DNA from 2 places in the Winogradskyella ouciana genome. Region 2 is predicted to be linked to the other one. Evidence: riboswitches for the same ligand, from Rfam matches in the RefSeq annotation. Region 2 holds a riboswitch; the other holds the start of a gene.
The links. A riboswitch is a leader RNA that binds a small molecule or an ion and turns the genes downstream of it on or off. The one in region 2 is predicted to bind S-adenosylmethionine.

Region 1 (8,501 bases), 290 kb from region 2:
ACAAAGCATCGTTTACACACCCTAAAAGCTTATATACTTATTTTTATTTAATGGTAGAATTGTTTGATGAGGGCAAAAAATCTGCAACTGAATTGTTTAATACTTATGACGATGTTAGCGAAAAGATTGACGTTGAAGTTCAGAACTATTCTGAAAAACTTAATGTACTCATTTTAAAACTTGAAAGCGGAAAAACCCTTACAAGAAAAGAAAAAAACAAGAAAAGAGCCTATGAGAGCTATCTTAAAAATTATGCGCTCATTCAGAATAATATAGATGCCATAGCGGACAAAAAAGCTAATTGCGATAATTTAATTCCGTTGTATTCTAGAGACTTCAAAATTCATCAAAATGATAGCGTATGGCTAAAACGTGCTGTTAACAGAATGTACCATAAACAATGCACGGACGATGCGCTTTATGAGAAGCTTGTAAAACAATACGACAAGGTAGCACCATCTGCTGATACCAAAATTTTTGTGGCAACGGTTTTATATAAAAATGGAAAGGATGAAGAGGCCTATAAATACCTTGAGGATGGCTATAAATTAGAAACCAGACCTTATAAGAAATCTAATTTAGCCATTAGAATTGGTGTTATCCTTAAAAATAAAAGACAAAACGCTAAGGCAAGAGTGTTTTTATGGGAAGCTGTAAAATTAAACCCATCAAACGGAAAGCCACATTTAATAATTGCTGAAATGTATAAAAGTAGTGCAAAGAACTGCGGCAAGGACAATTTTCACCAACGCGCAGTCTATTGGTTAGCGGTTAAAGAAGCAAAAAAAGCGTCTAGAGTTGACCCAACATTGCAAAAACTGGTCAATCAATCTGTTGCCAACTATATGGCAAAAGCACCAACAAAAGAAGAAGTATTCTTAAAAACTATGCAGGGAAAAACAATAGAAATAAAATGTTGGATTAATAGATCTGTTGTCGTTCCCAAACTTGATTAAAACAACGCGCTAGCAATAGTCCTAATATTATCACTTTTACCCATGGAATAATAATGTAATACAGGGATACCAGCTTTTTGCAATTCTTTGGATTGTTCAATACACCACTCTATACCAACTTGTCTCACTTCCTTGTTGTCTTTGCATTTTACAACGTCTATGATAAGATCCTCTGGTAAATCAACATGAAAGCGATGTGGAATTAAATTCAGTTGTTTTTTTGTGGATATGGGTTTTAATCCAGGGATAATAGGTACGGTAATACCTTCCTTTCGGCATTTTTTTATAAAATCGAAATATTTTTGGTTGTCAAAAAACATTTGGGTGACAATGTAAGTGGCACCATTTTTTATTTTCTTTTTCAAAAAATGGATGTCGCTATCTAGGTTAGGAGCTTCCATATGTTTTTCTGGGTATGCCGCAACACCAATGCAAAAGTCGGTTTTAGAACTATTCAATAATTCTTCGTCTAGATAAATACCTTTGTTTAAATCTTCAATTTGCGCAACCAATTCATTAGCGTAATTATGACCCTCTTTTTCAGGTTTAAAATAAGTTTCGCTTTTTACCGCATCACCACGTAGTGCCATCACATTATCAATGTCCAAAAAATCTAAATCAATCAAGAAATTTTCGGTATCCTCTTTGGTGAAGCCTCCGCACAAAATATGCGGAATGGCATCCACACCATATTTATTTTGTATAGCGGCACAGATACCCACTGTACCTGGTCGTTTTTTAACCACTTGTTTTTTCAATAACCCATTTTCAACTTCCTTAAAAACATATTCTTCGCGATGATAAGTGACATCAATAAATGGGGGTTTAAATTCCATTAAAGGATCAATATTATCAAAAATAGACTGTATATGTTGCCCTTTTAAAGGTGGCAATATCTCAAAGGAAAATTGTGTTTTTCCATTGGCTTTTTTTATGTGCTCTGTTACTTTCATTCCCCTAAATCCCCAAAGGGAACTTCATTTATTAATTTCATTTTGGCGTTACCACAAGGGTCGCGCTTTCCGTTATATCTTTTTCTCGTACCTCAAAAAAGGATGCCACTGCAATCGCTAACGCACTAATCCGCTAAATTTGGGCTCAACCATTTTATTGCTTCTTCCTCGCTAATGTCTCTGCGCGTCGCATAATCTTTAATTTGGTCTTCTTTAATTTTCCCTAACCCAAAATATTTAGCTTCAGGATTTGCAAAATAGTAGCCACTTACACTTGCTGCTGGCCACATGGCCAAACTATCCGTAAGCTCTACTCCAATAGCTTTTTTTACATTAAGAAGTTTCCAAATGGTTGTTTTTTCCAAATGATCTGGACAAGCTGGATATCCTGGTGCTGGGCGAATTCCCTTATAATTTTCTTTAATCAGGTCTTCGTTCGTTAGGTTTTCGTTTTTAGCGTAATTCCAATGTTTTGTTCTTACTTCTTTGTGTAAATATTCGGCAAAAGCCTCTGCCAATCTATCGGCAAGCGCTTTAATCATTATAGCGTTGTAATCGTCATTGTCCTTTTCAAATTGTGCTGCTAGTTCTTGAGTTCCAAATCCTGTGGAAACACAAAAACAACCCATATAATCTTGTTTGCCAGATGATTTAGGTGCTATAAAATCGGCTAAGGCTAAGTTTGGTTTGCCTTTAGCCTTTTTGGATTGTTGGCGAAGGGTAAGAAACTTGTATGCACTTTGACTGTGCTCAGTGTGACATTGGGATACATCTATTTCAATATCATCATCATTTACAGTATTTGCAGGAAACACTCCAAATACGGCTTTGGCCTTCAAAAGCTTTTCATCAAAAATACGTTTGAGTAAAACTTGAGCATCAGTAAATAATTCTTTGGCTTGTTCTCCAACAATAGCATCAGTTAAAATCGCTGGATATTTACCATGCAAATCCCAACTTCTAAAAAATGGTGTCCAATCGATAAAATCTTCAAGTTTTGTAATATCAAAATCTTCTATAACCTGAACTCCCAATTGTTGTGGTTTTACAATTTCAGAAGTGTTCCAGTCGATTTTAAATTTATTTTTCCTAGCGTCTTCAATAGAAAGATATTCTTTCTTTTTGCCTCGTTTCATAAATTGCTCACGAAACAAATCATACTCTTCACGAATTTGATTTTTAAAAACTTGATTGTTTTCCTGAAGCAAGTTACCAACAACCGTTACAGCTCTTGATGCATCATTAATATGAACAACCGTATTGCTGTAATGTGGTGCAATTTTTACTGCAGAATGTGCTCTAGATGTTGTAGCGCCACCAATAATAAGTGGGATATTCAATTGCTCCTTTTCCATGGCTTTTGAGACATAGACCATTTCATCTAACGATGGGGTAATTAAACCACTCAAACCAATGACATCTACGTTTTCTCGTTTTGCAGTTTCAATGATTTTTTCAGGTGGTACCATAACTCCTAAATCTACAATCTCGTAATTATTGCAGCCTAAAACCACACTAACTATGTTTTTGCCAATGTCATGAACATCACCTTTTACGGTAGCCATTAAAATTTTGCCTGCATATCTGACCCCTTCCGTCCCCAAAGGGGAAACTTTTAGCGCTTCTTTTAATCTTTCTAGTACATCATCAAGATTTGATAAAACTTCATCATTTGTAAATCTAACTACTCTATAACCTTGTTCGTTTAGCCATTTTGTTCGTTCTTCATCTGAAGCTTTATTTTCAGGTAATTGATGTATTAGCCCATCAATTTCGACAATTAACCCTTTTTTTAAACAAATAAAATCTGCGATATAACTCCCGACAATATGTTGTCTTCTAAATTTATGATTATCTAATTTTTTGTTACTCAAAACATCCCATAGCAAAGCTTCTGCTTCTGTTGGTTTATTCCTCATTGTTTTGGCATGTTCTTTCATCAAACCGTACAACAAAGGATCTGCAGTTTTCCAGAAAAAAGTCCCCTTAGGGGATTTAGGGGCTTTTTTTGCTTCTTCAATAAACGGCTGTAAATATGCAACCGCTTTTTTCATCACACGTGCCGATTTCACCACTTGTGGTAAAAACATTTTTCCGCTACCAAATAAATCTCCTACCATATTCATACCAATCATTAAATGACCTTCTATCACATCAATTGGTTTTTTAGATGCCAATCGTGCTTCTTCAACATCTTCTATGATAAAGGCATCAATACCTTTTACCAAAGCATGCGTGATTCTATCTTGTAGAGGATCGTTTCTCCATTCCTGTACTGCTGCATCTTTACTTGTAGAGGTGGAACCTTTTGCCTTAAGTTCTTCCGCAAAATCCAATAAGCGTTCTGTTGCATCATCGCGTCTATCGAATAGCACATCTTCAACTAGTTCTAATAACTCTTTGTCTATTTCATCATAAATTTCAAGCATGGTTGGGTTAACGATACCTAAATTCATTCCGTTTTTAATGGCATGGTATAAAAATGATGAGTGCATGGCTTCCCTAACCACATTGTTTCCTCTAAAAGAAAATGAGACGTTACTCACTCCACCAGAAACATTGGCATAAGGTAAATTTTCACGAATCCATTTTATGGCTTCAAAAAAGTCTATGGCATTTCTACGATGCTCATCCATACCTGTTGCCACAGGAAAAATATTAGGGTCGAAAATAATATCTTGAGGTGGAAAGTTTAGCTCGTTTACTAAAATATGGTACGAGCGTTTACAGATTTCAATTCGTCTGTCGTAAGTGTCTGCTTGTCCATCTTCATCAAAAGCCATGACAATGACAGCAGCTCCGTAGCGTTTTACCAATTTTGCTTGACGCTTAAATTCGGCTTCGCCTTCTTTTAAACTTATAGAGTTGACCACACATTTTCCTTGTGCGACTTGCAAACCAGCTTCGATAATTTCCCATTTAGAGCTATCGATCATTAATGGGATTCTAGAAATATCTGGTTCAGATGCGATGAGGTTTAAAAAGGTCGTCATGGCATGCACTCCGTCGAGCATACCTTCATCCATGTTAACATCTAGAATCTGCGCGCCACCTTCTACCTGATCTCTAGCAACATCAAGGGCTTCATCGTATTTTTCTTCTTTTATTAAACGTAAAAATTTTCGGGATCCAGTTACGTTTGTTCGCTCTCCTACATTTATAAAATTGCTTTCTGGAGTTACAACCAGTGGTTCTAATCCAGATAAGGTTAAATATTTCTTACAGTCACTTTCTGCCATTATGCAAATTCTTGAATTAATCTTGGTTCGTATTTCTGAGCAACTTCAGCAATAGCTTTGATGTGGTCTGGACTTGTGCCACAACAACCACCAATTATATTGATGAGGCCATCCTTAAGATAGTCTTCAATAAAGCCTTGCATCTGTTTTGGTGATTCATCATATTCGCCAAAAGCATTTGGTAAGCCTGCGTTGGGATGTGCTGAGGTAAAAAATTCAGTTTCGTTAGAAAGCCTTTGTAAATATGGTTTCAACTGTTCTGCACCAAGTGCGCAATTAAAACCTACACTCAATAATGGAATATGCGAAATTGACGTTAAAAAAGCTTCAACCGTTTGACCAGATAAAGTTCTACCCGAAGCATCTGTAATCGTTCCTGAAACCATAATCGGAATGTCTATGTTTCGTTCTTCCTTAACTTCTTCAATAGCGAATAAAGCTGCTTTGGCATTAAGCGTGTCAAAAATAGTTTCAACTAAAAGGATATCAACACCACCATCAATTAAGGCTTCAACTTGTTGTTTGTAGGCAATTCGTAATTCGTTAAAAGTAATCGCTCTGTACTCTGGTCGGTTAACGTCTGGTGATAAACTTGCGGTTTTATTGGTTGGACCAATACTACCTGCCACAAAACGTGGTTTTTCTGGGTTGGCTTTTGTGAATTCTTCTGCAACTTGTTTAGCGATTTTGGCGGATTCAAAATTGAGTTCGTACACCAAATCTTCCATATCGTAATCTGCCATGGCGATTGTTGTACCAGAAAATGTGTTGGTTTCAACGATGTCTGCACCAGCTTCAAAGTATTTAGCATGTACTTCTGCTATGGCTTTTGGTTGTGTTATGGATAACAAATCGTTGTTGCCTTTTAGTGGCGAAGGGTAATCCTTAAAACGTTCGCCTCTAAAATCTTCTTCTGAGAAATTATACTGCTGAAGCATGGTTCCCATGGCTCCATCGAGGACTAATATTCGTTTTAACAATTCGATTTCTACTTTACTATTGCGTTTGGTCATAGTTGTTTTTTTGGTAAAACCAAAAGTCAATTCCACCGTAAAGGTGTACTTAATAGAAAAATGTTATAAGAAAATAGGGAATTACAGATGTGTAATTTCGTTTGGGTTATCTATCCGAATTTGCGAGAAATGATTCGCTATAAACAGTAGAATTTAGCACCTTCTTAATAAGTTTAAGGGTTGCTAAGGTTTCATAGGGTCTAATCCCTCCACCTTTCTTGATAACATCTCAATAAGTTAATTGAACTTTGTGTACACAATATTCCGAAAGAAATTATCAATAAGCAAATTTTATTCACTTTATTTTAACTAGAGCATATTGCATTTTAATCGTAACTTTGGACTATCCCAAATGAATTAATTATGTTAGAAAACTTCTGGTTTAATGTTAAAATAGGCATTAACCATATTTTAGATATTAATGGCTACGACCATGTGCTTTTTTTGATGGTATTAGCTGTGCCTTATGTGTTTAAGGACTGGAAACGTGTTTTGGTTTTGGTGACACTCTTTACAGTAGGCCATACAGTTTCTCTATTTCTAGGTGCCTATGATGTTGTTACCGTTAACAGCAAATTGGTAGAATTTTTAATACCGATAACCATTTTAATAGCGGCTATTTATAATGTATTTACCGCAGGCAAAAAAGAACGAAACAATAAAATTAGTGTGCTTTTTATTACCACGCTTTTTTTCGGACTTATTCACGGATTAGGTTTTGCACGTGAAGCAAAGATGTTAGACGATGGCTCTTTGGCATTTCTTATTGAGTTTGCCATTGGTATAGAGATAGCTCAAATCATTGTGGTTTTCATTATCTTATTTTTAGGGTTCTTGTTTCAAACTATCTTTAGATTTTCGCGTAGAGATTGGGTCATGGTCCTTTCTGCTATTGTTATTGGATTGGTGATCCCAATGATAATAGGTAGTGATTTGTTAAACGCTTCATAATTGATAAAACTTTAACGGCAAGTAAATTGTTTATACAATTCTAACCTTTTATATTCGTTACTTACATTAATGCTTAATGTCCAAGGAAAAACAATTACGTTACGATAAGGCCTATTTAAGAATTGCACAAGAGTGGGGAAAGCTCTCTCATTGTAAGCGCAAACAGGTTGGTGCGCTGATTGTAAAAGATAGAATGATTATTTCTGATGGCTATAATGGCACGCCAACAGGCTTTGAGAATTATTGCGAAGATGAGGAAGGCTATACCAAGTGGTATGTGCTACATGCTGAGGCCAATGCTATTTTAAAAGTAGCATCCTCAACACAATCTTGTAAAGGAGCAACATTATATATTACGTTATCACCATGCAAGGAATGTAGTAAGTTGATTCATCAGGCTGGCATAATTCGTGTAGTGTATCAAGAAGGTTATAAAGATGATTCTGGACTGCAATTTTTAAGAAAAGCCGGAATAGAATTAGAGCATATTGAAGATTTAAAAGCCTAATGGCAACAAAAAATAAATACATACCACTTATCATCGGTGTTGCAATAGCAACAGGTGTTGTCATTGGTGGTAAGTTGAATTTTACTGACACTTCTGATAATCTTTTTACTACCAATAGTAAAAAAGACAAGCTCAACCGATTAATAGATTACATAGATTATGAGTATGTAGATGAAGTTGATACGGATAGCATAGTGGATGTAACCGTTAACGGTATTTTAGATAATCTAGATCCACATTCTACCTACATTCCAAAAGAAGATTTACAGCGAATAACCGAAAACATGAAAGGTGATTTTGTCGGTATCGGGATTAACTACTATCCATATAGAGATACCATTGCAGTTGTAAAACCTACAGAAGATGGCCCGAGTGAACGTGCCGGAATTTTAGGCGGTGACCGCATATTAATGGCAGATGGCGACACTATTTTCGGAAAGGATATTACGAGCGATTTTATTTCAAAAAAACTTAAAGGCGATAAAAACACAAAAGTTAAACTTACGGTTTATAGAAAGAGCGAGGGTAAATTACTTGAATTTGATGTAAGACGAAAAGATATTCCAATTAAAAGCATTGAAGCGGCTTACATGTTAACTGATGAATTAGGTTACATCAAAATGAACCGTTTTGCAGAATCTAGTTTTAAAGAATTTAAATCGGCTTTAGAAGAACTACAGGAACAAGGTGCAACCAAATTAGCCCTAGATTTGAGGGATAATCCAGGAGGATTTTTGGGAATTGCAGAACAAATTGCTGATGAATTTTTGGAGGACGATAAGCTTATTTTGTTTACCAGAGATAAAAAAGGAAAGGAAGAGCGTACTTATGCCACACGCAGAGGTGATTTTGAGGATGGTGAGATTTATATTCTAATCAAT
Region 2 (8,501 bases):
TTGTATTGAGAAAACAGATAAATAGCACCAGCCATATGGATAGAACTGATTTCATTTTTTGATTGATGATTGATGATAGTTTCTAAAACTAAGATACAGAAAGCTTAAAATAGTTGTGTTAAAATTCTCACAAATAAAAAAGCCTTCAGGTTATTTAACATAATCCTGAAGACTTTCTTGACTAAAAAAATTTATTTAGTTATCCCTTAGTACATGTATGGTACCAGTTATGGTATGGGAACCTCCATTCCCATCTTCATAAGAGCCACTAAAATTGATGTCAATATATTCTCCTACGTCGCCTAAAGTGGTAAGGTTGTAAATAATATTGTTATTGGTATTAGCTATGCCAATACATTCTGAAATGTTAAATCCTGTGTCATTGATGTCATTCCAATCTAGGTTATCATACGTACCTTCATAGGATGTTTCATCTAGCCTACTAAATAAATAGAAACATGTGGTTTGCCCATCGCCATTGCCATAAATATCCAATGATGGTCCATTTGTGTTAGGGCTGTCTGTATAAAAGTTAGCAGTGATATTGTCAGAGATAAAAAATGCGGTTTCTCCATCGATGGTATATTGAATAAATTCTGTAATCGAATTACACGCTGTAATCACACCAATATCGGTTAAAGGTGTCGTAAAGGTATAGCTAATGCTGTCCGTAGTTTGTAAGTTAACGTAATCGCTTCCTTTAATGGTAAACTCGTTATTCTCGTTACATCTTAAAAGGTTAACTTCAAAAGTTCCGTCAGTTACTGCATCTGTAAACGACTGGTTACCATAAGTCACTTGTACATAGCCATCCGTTACTGCGTTATCATCACAGGTGTTAAATGTACCAACAACCGTTTCCTGGATAATATCAGGATTATCGGGTACAATAACCGTAATGTTTGAATCTGAACTAAAAGGCCCAACAGTTTCGGTATGTAAGGCATTTTCGCCACATACATTATAATTATAAACATTAAGAACTAAACTTTCATCGCTAGGGACAAAACCACAAACCTCACCATTATCATTGGCATAACCACCTCTTGTGCCAAATGTTGCACTTGTAATGGTGACGTATAAATTGTTAAGTGTGTTGTTGTCTTCATCTGTTACGGTAACACAGAGTGTGATGGCTTCGGCTGGTATATCACAATTCCAAAATGAAAAATGCGATACTGTACCAACATACATATTGCCCTGTAATGTAGCGACACCTTCTTCTTTCCAGTAACCGTTAACTTCATCAAAATACCAAAGTGGTATAGTTGCTGGTGCAATTCCCATTAAACTGGCATCTACAGGAATTTTAATTTCAGAAGTAGAACCTTCGGCTAAATTTAAATCCTCACCACCAGAGCCGCTTAGTTCTACAGCCAACATTCCTAAAGTTTGTAACATACGTTCGGCACCTTCTTCATTTTCAGCATAGAGCATGCCTGGCATTTGCATTGGCATATCCTCATCTGCTGGGTCTAAATGATGCATAATGACATCTACAGAACCAGAATAGGGAGAACCGTCTTCTTTTGTGAAATTACCGTCAAAGCTTACTGAACTACCATCGTTGGCGGTTACAGTTTCAGGTGTACCACTACTCACAGTGCCAACTACTGTGGCTTCTAGTAACATAATGGTAACCTTGTTAGTACCATTGGAAGGGACAACACTTCTAGAGCCATGAATGTAACCTGTTTTTTCAGCTTTTATATAACCAAAACGTTCGTTAACTGTTGCGTTGTTCAATATAAAAACGCCATTGCTGTCTGTTAGAGCGGTTTGGTTACCAATGGTTATGGTAACTCCTTCAATAGGGTTTTTATTAGTGTCTATAACGTTACCAAGAAAATTTCGTGAAACTGAGTTGCCAAAATATTCTGAAAAAGTGTCTGGAATGTTTTCTTGTGGTCCGCCACCTCCTGGACCATCATCTTTTTGACAAGATATGATGGTGAGTAACGAAAAGAAAAGCATTAAAATAAGATTTGGGAATTTTTTAATGTTGATCATAATGTGTTGATTTAATTGAGTTTTATGTGTTTGTTTGGTATAAAACAGATAGAAAGTATAAATTCCTACCTTAAATAGCATGTTTTCGATAAAAAGAAACCCTCAAGATAAATTTCAAGAGGGTTTAATATATAATAAAAGGAATAAGTATTATATCTTAAAAGCTGCTTTAACTTTATCAACATAATCTAGTTTTTCCCATGTAAATAACTCTACATCAAGTGAAACAGGCTCACCATAAGGCTGCTCAAATGTTTTGGTTACGGTCTTATGTTGTCGTCCCATGTGGCCATAAGCAGCTGTCTCACTGTACATTGGTTGACGTAATTTTAAACGTTTTTCAATAGCAGCAGGTCGCATATCAAATATTTCAGATACTTTTTCAGCGATTTCACCATCTGTTAAGTTAAATGGACACGTACCATAGGTATCTACAAAAATTCCCATGGGCTCAACAACTCCAATTGCGTAGGATACTTGCACTAAAATTTCTTCACAAAGTCCGGCTGCGACCAGATTTTTTGCAATATGTCTTGTGGCATAAGCAGCACTTCGATCTACTTTACTTGGGTCTTTACCAGAAAAAGCTCCTCCGCCATGGGCGCCTTTACCACCATAAGTATCTACAATAATTTTTCTTCCTGTTAGACCAGTATCTCCATGTGGTCCACCGATGACGAATTTTCCGGTAGGATTAATATGGTACTTAATATCATCAGTGAATAACGGTTTAATATGATTAGGTACTTTTGCTACTACTCTTGGGATGAGGATTTCTACAATGTCTTTTCTGATTTTAGCGAGCATGGCTTCATCAGAATCAAAATCGTCATGCTGTGTAGAAACCACAATAGCGTCAATACGTTGAGGTGTGTTATCGTCACTATACTCAATCGTTACTTGACTTTTAGAATCTGGTCTTAAATAGGTGATGTCTTTATTTTCCCTACGAAGCTCAGCTAGTTCCTTTAAAATGATGTGCGAAATGTCTAAAGCCAGAGGCATATAATTATCGGTTTCGTTTGTAGCATAACCAAACATCATCCCTTGGTCACCAGCACCTTGCTCATCTTTGGAAGCTCTATCCACACCACGATTAATATCTTCAGATTGCTCATGTATTGCTGAGAAAACACCACAAGAATTGCCATCGAACATATATTCGCTTTTGGTGTAGCCAATCTTATTAATGGTATCTCTAGCTATTTTTTGAACATCTAAGTAGGTGTTGGATTTTACTTCGCCTGCAAGCACCACTTGTCCTGTGGTTACTAAAGTTTCGCAAGCCACTTTAGACTCTGGGTCAAAAGCTAAAAAATTATCTATTAAAGCGTCACTTATTTGATCAGCTACTTTATCTGGATGACCTTCCGAAACACTTTCTGAAGTAAATAAATATGGCATAAATCTCTTTTAAATTTTAATGTATTCTTGAAAAACCTATTGAGATTGCTTGGTTGCTAGAGAAGTTGAAAACCTAACTGCTTTAGCATTTTTTATTGAGGTTGCAATCAGAACAAATTTTTCCTCTTTTTTAATCTGGGCAAATGTACAGATTAAAATTTAAGATAAAAAAGGTTTAAGCGATAAGAAACTTGAAAATAGTTTGTTCATTTACAATTGAATCTATATCAATATGATTATAGATTTAACATATATTACATATTTTTCAAAAACAAGCGCTTATTTTGTCAATTTCATAAATAATTTAAAAACTTGCCGTTTTATTTTGAAATTAAAAATTTATAACACAATATTTGTACTCACAAAGTTCAAAACACTTACTGAAATGTTATCAAGAAAGGTGGAGGGATTAGACCCATTGAAGCCTTAGCAACCCTTAGATTTACTAAGAAGGTGCTAAATTCTACTTGAATTTGCGAGTCATTTTTTGCAAATTTAGATAGATAACCCAAGACTAATTACTCATCTGTAATTAGCATATTTCTTTATAACATTTTTCTATTAAGTATGCCTCTAACCGAGGTCTATTTGGCTTTTGTTTTAATTATTTATTAACTCAAAAACTTAGAAAAATGAGTACACAAAAATTCGCAACAAAGGCGTTGCATGCAGGACACGATGTCCAAAACAATGGAGGAACCAGAGCTGTTCCTATTTATCAATCCACAGCATATGTTTTCAATGATTCTGACCATGCTGCAAATCTGTTTGCTCTAGCAGAAACGGGTAATATCTATACTAGAATCAACAACCCAACAAATGATATTTTAGAACAACGGTTAGCGGCATTAGAAGGCGGAATTGCAGCAGTAGTTATAGCTTCAGGTACATCGGCAATCGCAACAAGTTTGCTAACATTGTTAAAAGCTGGAGATCATATTGTAGCATCCAACAGTTTGTATGGCGGAACCTATAATTTGTTGAGCGTAACATTACCGAGACATGGAATAACGACCACCTTCGTAGATCCATCAGATCCAGAAAACTTCAACAATGCTGCTCAAGAAAATACAAGGGCTTTTTTCATTGAATCCTTAGGGAATCCAAAATTAGATGTGTTGGATATTGAAGCTATTTCAAAAGAAGCAAAAACATACAAAGTACCTCTTATTGTTGACAATACAGTTGCAACACCTTATCTGCTAAACCCAATTGACTATGGTGCAAATATTGTCATTCATTCATTAACAAAATATATCAATGGTAATGGAACAGCACTTGGAGGAGTCATCATTGACGCAGGTACTTTTGATTGGGCTAATGGAAAGTTTCCTGAATTCACAGAACCATCACCTGGTTACCATGGCTTAGTGTATAATGAAGCTCTTGAAGAAGCTGCATTTATTGCCAAAGTAAGGATAGAAGGCTTGCGAGATTATGGAGGTGCTTTGAGTCCGTTTAATGCGTTTCAGATTATTCAAGGTTTAGAGACCTTAGAATTACGTATAAAAAAGCACAGCCAGAATGCTCTAGAGTTGGCGAAGTGGCTACAAGAGCAACCAGAAGTGACATGGGTAAATTATCCAGGTCTAAAAACCAGTAAATACCATGAGCTTGCTAAAAAATATTTACCTCAAGGTCAGAGTGGTGTGGTTACTTTTGGTGTCGATGGTGGTTATGAATCTGCAAAGACCATTGCAGACACAACAAAACTCTTTTCACTTTTAGCGAACATTGGAGATACAAAATCACTGATTATACATCCTGCGAGTACTACACATCAGCAATTGACTGATGAAGCTCAACAAAGCAATGGTGTGACGAAAGATCTTATCCGTTTATCAGTGGGTATAGAAAATATTGAAGATTTAAAAGCCGATTTGAAGGAAGCGTTTGCTGTTGTAAAACAGCATAACGTTTTTCAAGATTAGCCTTTAGTGTTGTTTAGTTTAGAACAGATGCCCTTGTACTAGGGCATCTGTTAATCTTAAAAAAAGATTCATGAGAAACTTAAAACATATTAATATTCCAAATTATAGAACTAAAAATGGTGAGACTGTAGCTATTTCATTGTCTTATCAAACTTTTGGTGTTACTCTGGGTACTGCACCGATAATATTAGTCAATCATGCGCTTACCGGAAACTCAAATGTGGTTGGCGAAAATGGCTGGTGGAATGATTTAATAGGTGATAATAAATGTATAGATACTAATTATTACACAATTTTAGCCTTTAATATTCCCGGCAATGGTTATGGTGACATTAGAGAAAACCTAATTGATAACTATAAGGATTTTACGGCTAAGGACATTGCCAAATTGTTTGCGATAGGTTTAGAGCGATTAAATATAAATGAACTGTATGCTGTTATAGGTGGTTCTGTTGGAGGAGGTATCGCTTGGGAATTGGCAGCGTTGAAACCCTATTTAATTGAACATCTCATCCCAATCGCTACAGATTGGAAATCTACGGACTGGATTATTGCCAATTGTCATATACAAGATGCTATTCTAAATAACTCTTCAAAACCACTTGAAGACGCAAGAAGACATGCAATGACATTATACCGTACACCAGAGTCATTGACCCAGAAATTTGAGCGATCAAAAAAAATGAGTACCTTTTTTAATGTAGAATCTTGGCTGAATTATCATGGAGACAATCTTTCAAATAGATTTCATCTAAAAGCCTATAAAATGATGAATCAAATTTTAAGAACCATAGATATTACGCAAGGTGAAGGTGAACACAGATTTGAGTCAATTGCTAAACACATAACGGCAGATATTCATATAATAACCATTAATTCAGATTTGTTATTTAAACCAGAAGAAAACTGGAAGACTTTTGTAGAACTAAAATCAATAAAAGAAAACGTAACCATAGGTGAGATAAAGTCTATACATGGGCATGATGCCTTTTTAATTGAATATCATCAATTGGCTAAACTTTTACGACCAGTTTTTAGTATAAAAAAGAAAGAAATGATAGCATAAATTAGATATAACTGTAGTTTTTAATTGGCAAAAGTGTAAATCATAGAGTTATAAAAATGTATTAGATTTACACTATGCTTTCAAAGAAAACAAAATATGGGATAAAAGCTTTAGTGCATTTAGCGAAGAAAGAAGATAGGGTTCCTGTTCAGATTTCTTCAATCTCCAAAGCAGAAAATATTTCTCAAAAATTTTTAGAAAGCATATTACTCACTTTAAAGAAAAATGGAATTTTAGGCTCAAAAAAAGGCAAAGGTGGTGGATATTATTTATTAAAAGATCCAAGCCAAATTCCAATGACAAGCATAATGAGATTATTAGAGGGGCCAATAGCTATGGTGCCTTGCGTGAGTCTGAATTTTTATGAAAAATGTGATGATTGCCCAGATGAAAATGCTTGTGCCGTTCATAACATAATGATTAAAGTAAGGGATAATACCTTAGAGATTTTTAGAAATACAAGCTTGGCTGATTTGTCTCATCCTTAAACCCACTATATTTTTAAATTAATATTCAGAAAAACACTTAATTATCTATATGTTTGCATTTACCCTACTAAGTCTATAGGGTAATGGTATTAAAATTTTAAAGCTTAAGTAATGATTAGATTAGATCTAGATATTTGGAATAAAAAATTAAGAAACAGAACGCCTGATGAGATTGTTGAATGGGCTTTGAGGTTGTCAGACAATAGAATAGTAACGACAAGTTTTGGTGTCTATTCAGCAGTATTATTGAGCACAATGTCTCGCCATGATAAAAATATTAGAGTGGTTTGGTGTGATACATTATATAATGAGCCAAATACCTATACTCACGCCTCAAGTTTAATAAAAGATTACAATCTTAACATTCAAAAGTACCAATCCTTGTTGACCAAGGAAGAAATCGATAAAACCATTGGTTTACCCAATATAGATGATAATAACCATTCCGTTTTCTCTGAAGTGGTAAAGCTAGAGCCCTTTAGACGTGCCTTGAAAGAACAAAATCCAGATGTTTGGTTTACTAATATTAGAGTAAGACAAACCGAATATAGAAACAAGAAGGACATTTTAAGCTATAGCAAGGATGGTATTCTTAAAGTCAGTCCATTTTATTATTGGAGTGATGCCGATTTAGATGCGTATATAGAAAAGCATCAGTTACCAAAGAATATAGATTATTTCGACCCTATAAAAGTCTTACAAAATAGAGAGTGTGGCATTCATTTACAGTAGCATACATATTTATTAAACGGTAACATTTCCTTAGACTTAGCTTAACACTAAAACGGATATTGCGCTTCATATTTGTATTGTATTTCAAAAGCCCCTTAAAAATGAAACTCATAAAAAATAATAAGGCCGAATTTAGGTTTGCTATAAAGCTATTGTTGATAACCGCAGTATCTTTATTGGCGACCTTGTTTTTAAATTAATTATTCTATTACTTTTGCCAGTAACCATATTATCTATGAAGTACTGGCTTACAGGTTTTATAATTCTATTTGGATTGCTGTTGTTTTCTCAAGAAAAGAGAACATCTGACTCGTATTTCGATTTGAATTATTTCTCAGGAAACATTGCGCTTCATAATAACGATATTCTTCATTTAATTACAGGTCATCCCGAAGGTGTTATTTTTAGTTGGAACAAAAAAACCTTTGGAAACGACCCTTGGGAGCAACGTTTTAACTATCCAGATTATGGAGCTTCATTTATTTATCAAGATTTAAAGAATGATGTTCTAGGTAATAATTATGGACTGTATGCGCATTACAATTTCTACTTTTTTAAGCGAAATCTAACGCTTCGTGTTGGTCAAGGTATAGCCTATAATACCAATCCATACGATAAATTGGAAAACCATAAGAACATTGCCTTTGGTTCGCATTTGTTGAGCTCAACATATCTAATGCTGAATTATAAAAAAGAACGACTGATTGATCGTGTTGGTTTGCAAGCGGGTTTGTCTTTAATTCACTATTCTAATGCTAATGTAAAAGCACCAAACACAAGCGTCAATACCATCGCTTTTAACGTAGGGTTAAACTATAATCTGGGTGAAGAAGATCAAGAGTTTATTGATAACCTCGATGATGTTAAATT

Region 1: it holds a riboswitch for S-adenosylmethionine, as region 2 does, so the genes downstream of both, ACQ65V_RS06275 (homocysteine S-methyltransferase family protein) here and ACQ65V_RS07385 (O-acetylhomoserine aminocarboxypropyltransferase/cysteine synthase family protein) in region 2, are expected to answer to the same signal.

The regions. Positions count from the first base shown of each region.
Region 1 covers NZ_OZ260095.1:1,413,840-1,422,340, forward strand. The annotation lists gene ACQ65V_RS06255 (tetratricopeptide repeat protein) at 1-956, shown strand, start outside; gene metF (methylenetetrahydrofolate reductase [NAD(P)H]) at 953-1,909, opposite strand; gene ACQ65V_RS06265 (vitamin B12 dependent-methionine synthase activation domain-containing protein) at 2,035-4,149, opposite strand; partial or broken gene ACQ65V_RS06270 (dihydropteroate synthase) at 4,357-5,148, opposite strand; gene ACQ65V_RS06275 (homocysteine S-methyltransferase family protein) at 5,148-6,161, opposite strand; SAM riboswitch class I at 6,265-6,389, opposite strand; gene ACQ65V_RS06280 (HupE/UreJ family protein) at 6,525-7,112, shown strand; gene ACQ65V_RS06285 (deoxycytidylate deaminase) at 7,189-7,620, shown strand; gene ACQ65V_RS06290 (S41 family peptidase) at 7,620-8,501, shown strand, end outside.
Region 2 covers NZ_OZ260095.1:1,701,642-1,710,142, forward strand. The annotation lists gene ACQ65V_RS07370 (carboxypeptidase-like regulatory domain-containing protein) at 1-55, opposite strand, end outside; gene ACQ65V_RS07375 (hypothetical protein) at 196-2,010, opposite strand; gene metK (methionine adenosyltransferase) at 2,161-3,414, opposite strand; SAM riboswitch class I at 3,800-3,924, shown strand; gene ACQ65V_RS07385 (O-acetylhomoserine aminocarboxypropyltransferase/cysteine synthase family protein) at 4,047-5,345, shown strand; gene ACQ65V_RS07390 (alpha/beta fold hydrolase) at 5,416-6,411, shown strand; gene ACQ65V_RS07395 (RrF2 family transcriptional regulator) at 6,486-6,899, shown strand; gene ACQ65V_RS07400 (phosphoadenosine phosphosulfate reductase family protein) at 7,011-7,631, shown strand; gene ACQ65V_RS07405 (acyloxyacyl hydrolase) at 7,867-8,501, shown strand, end outside.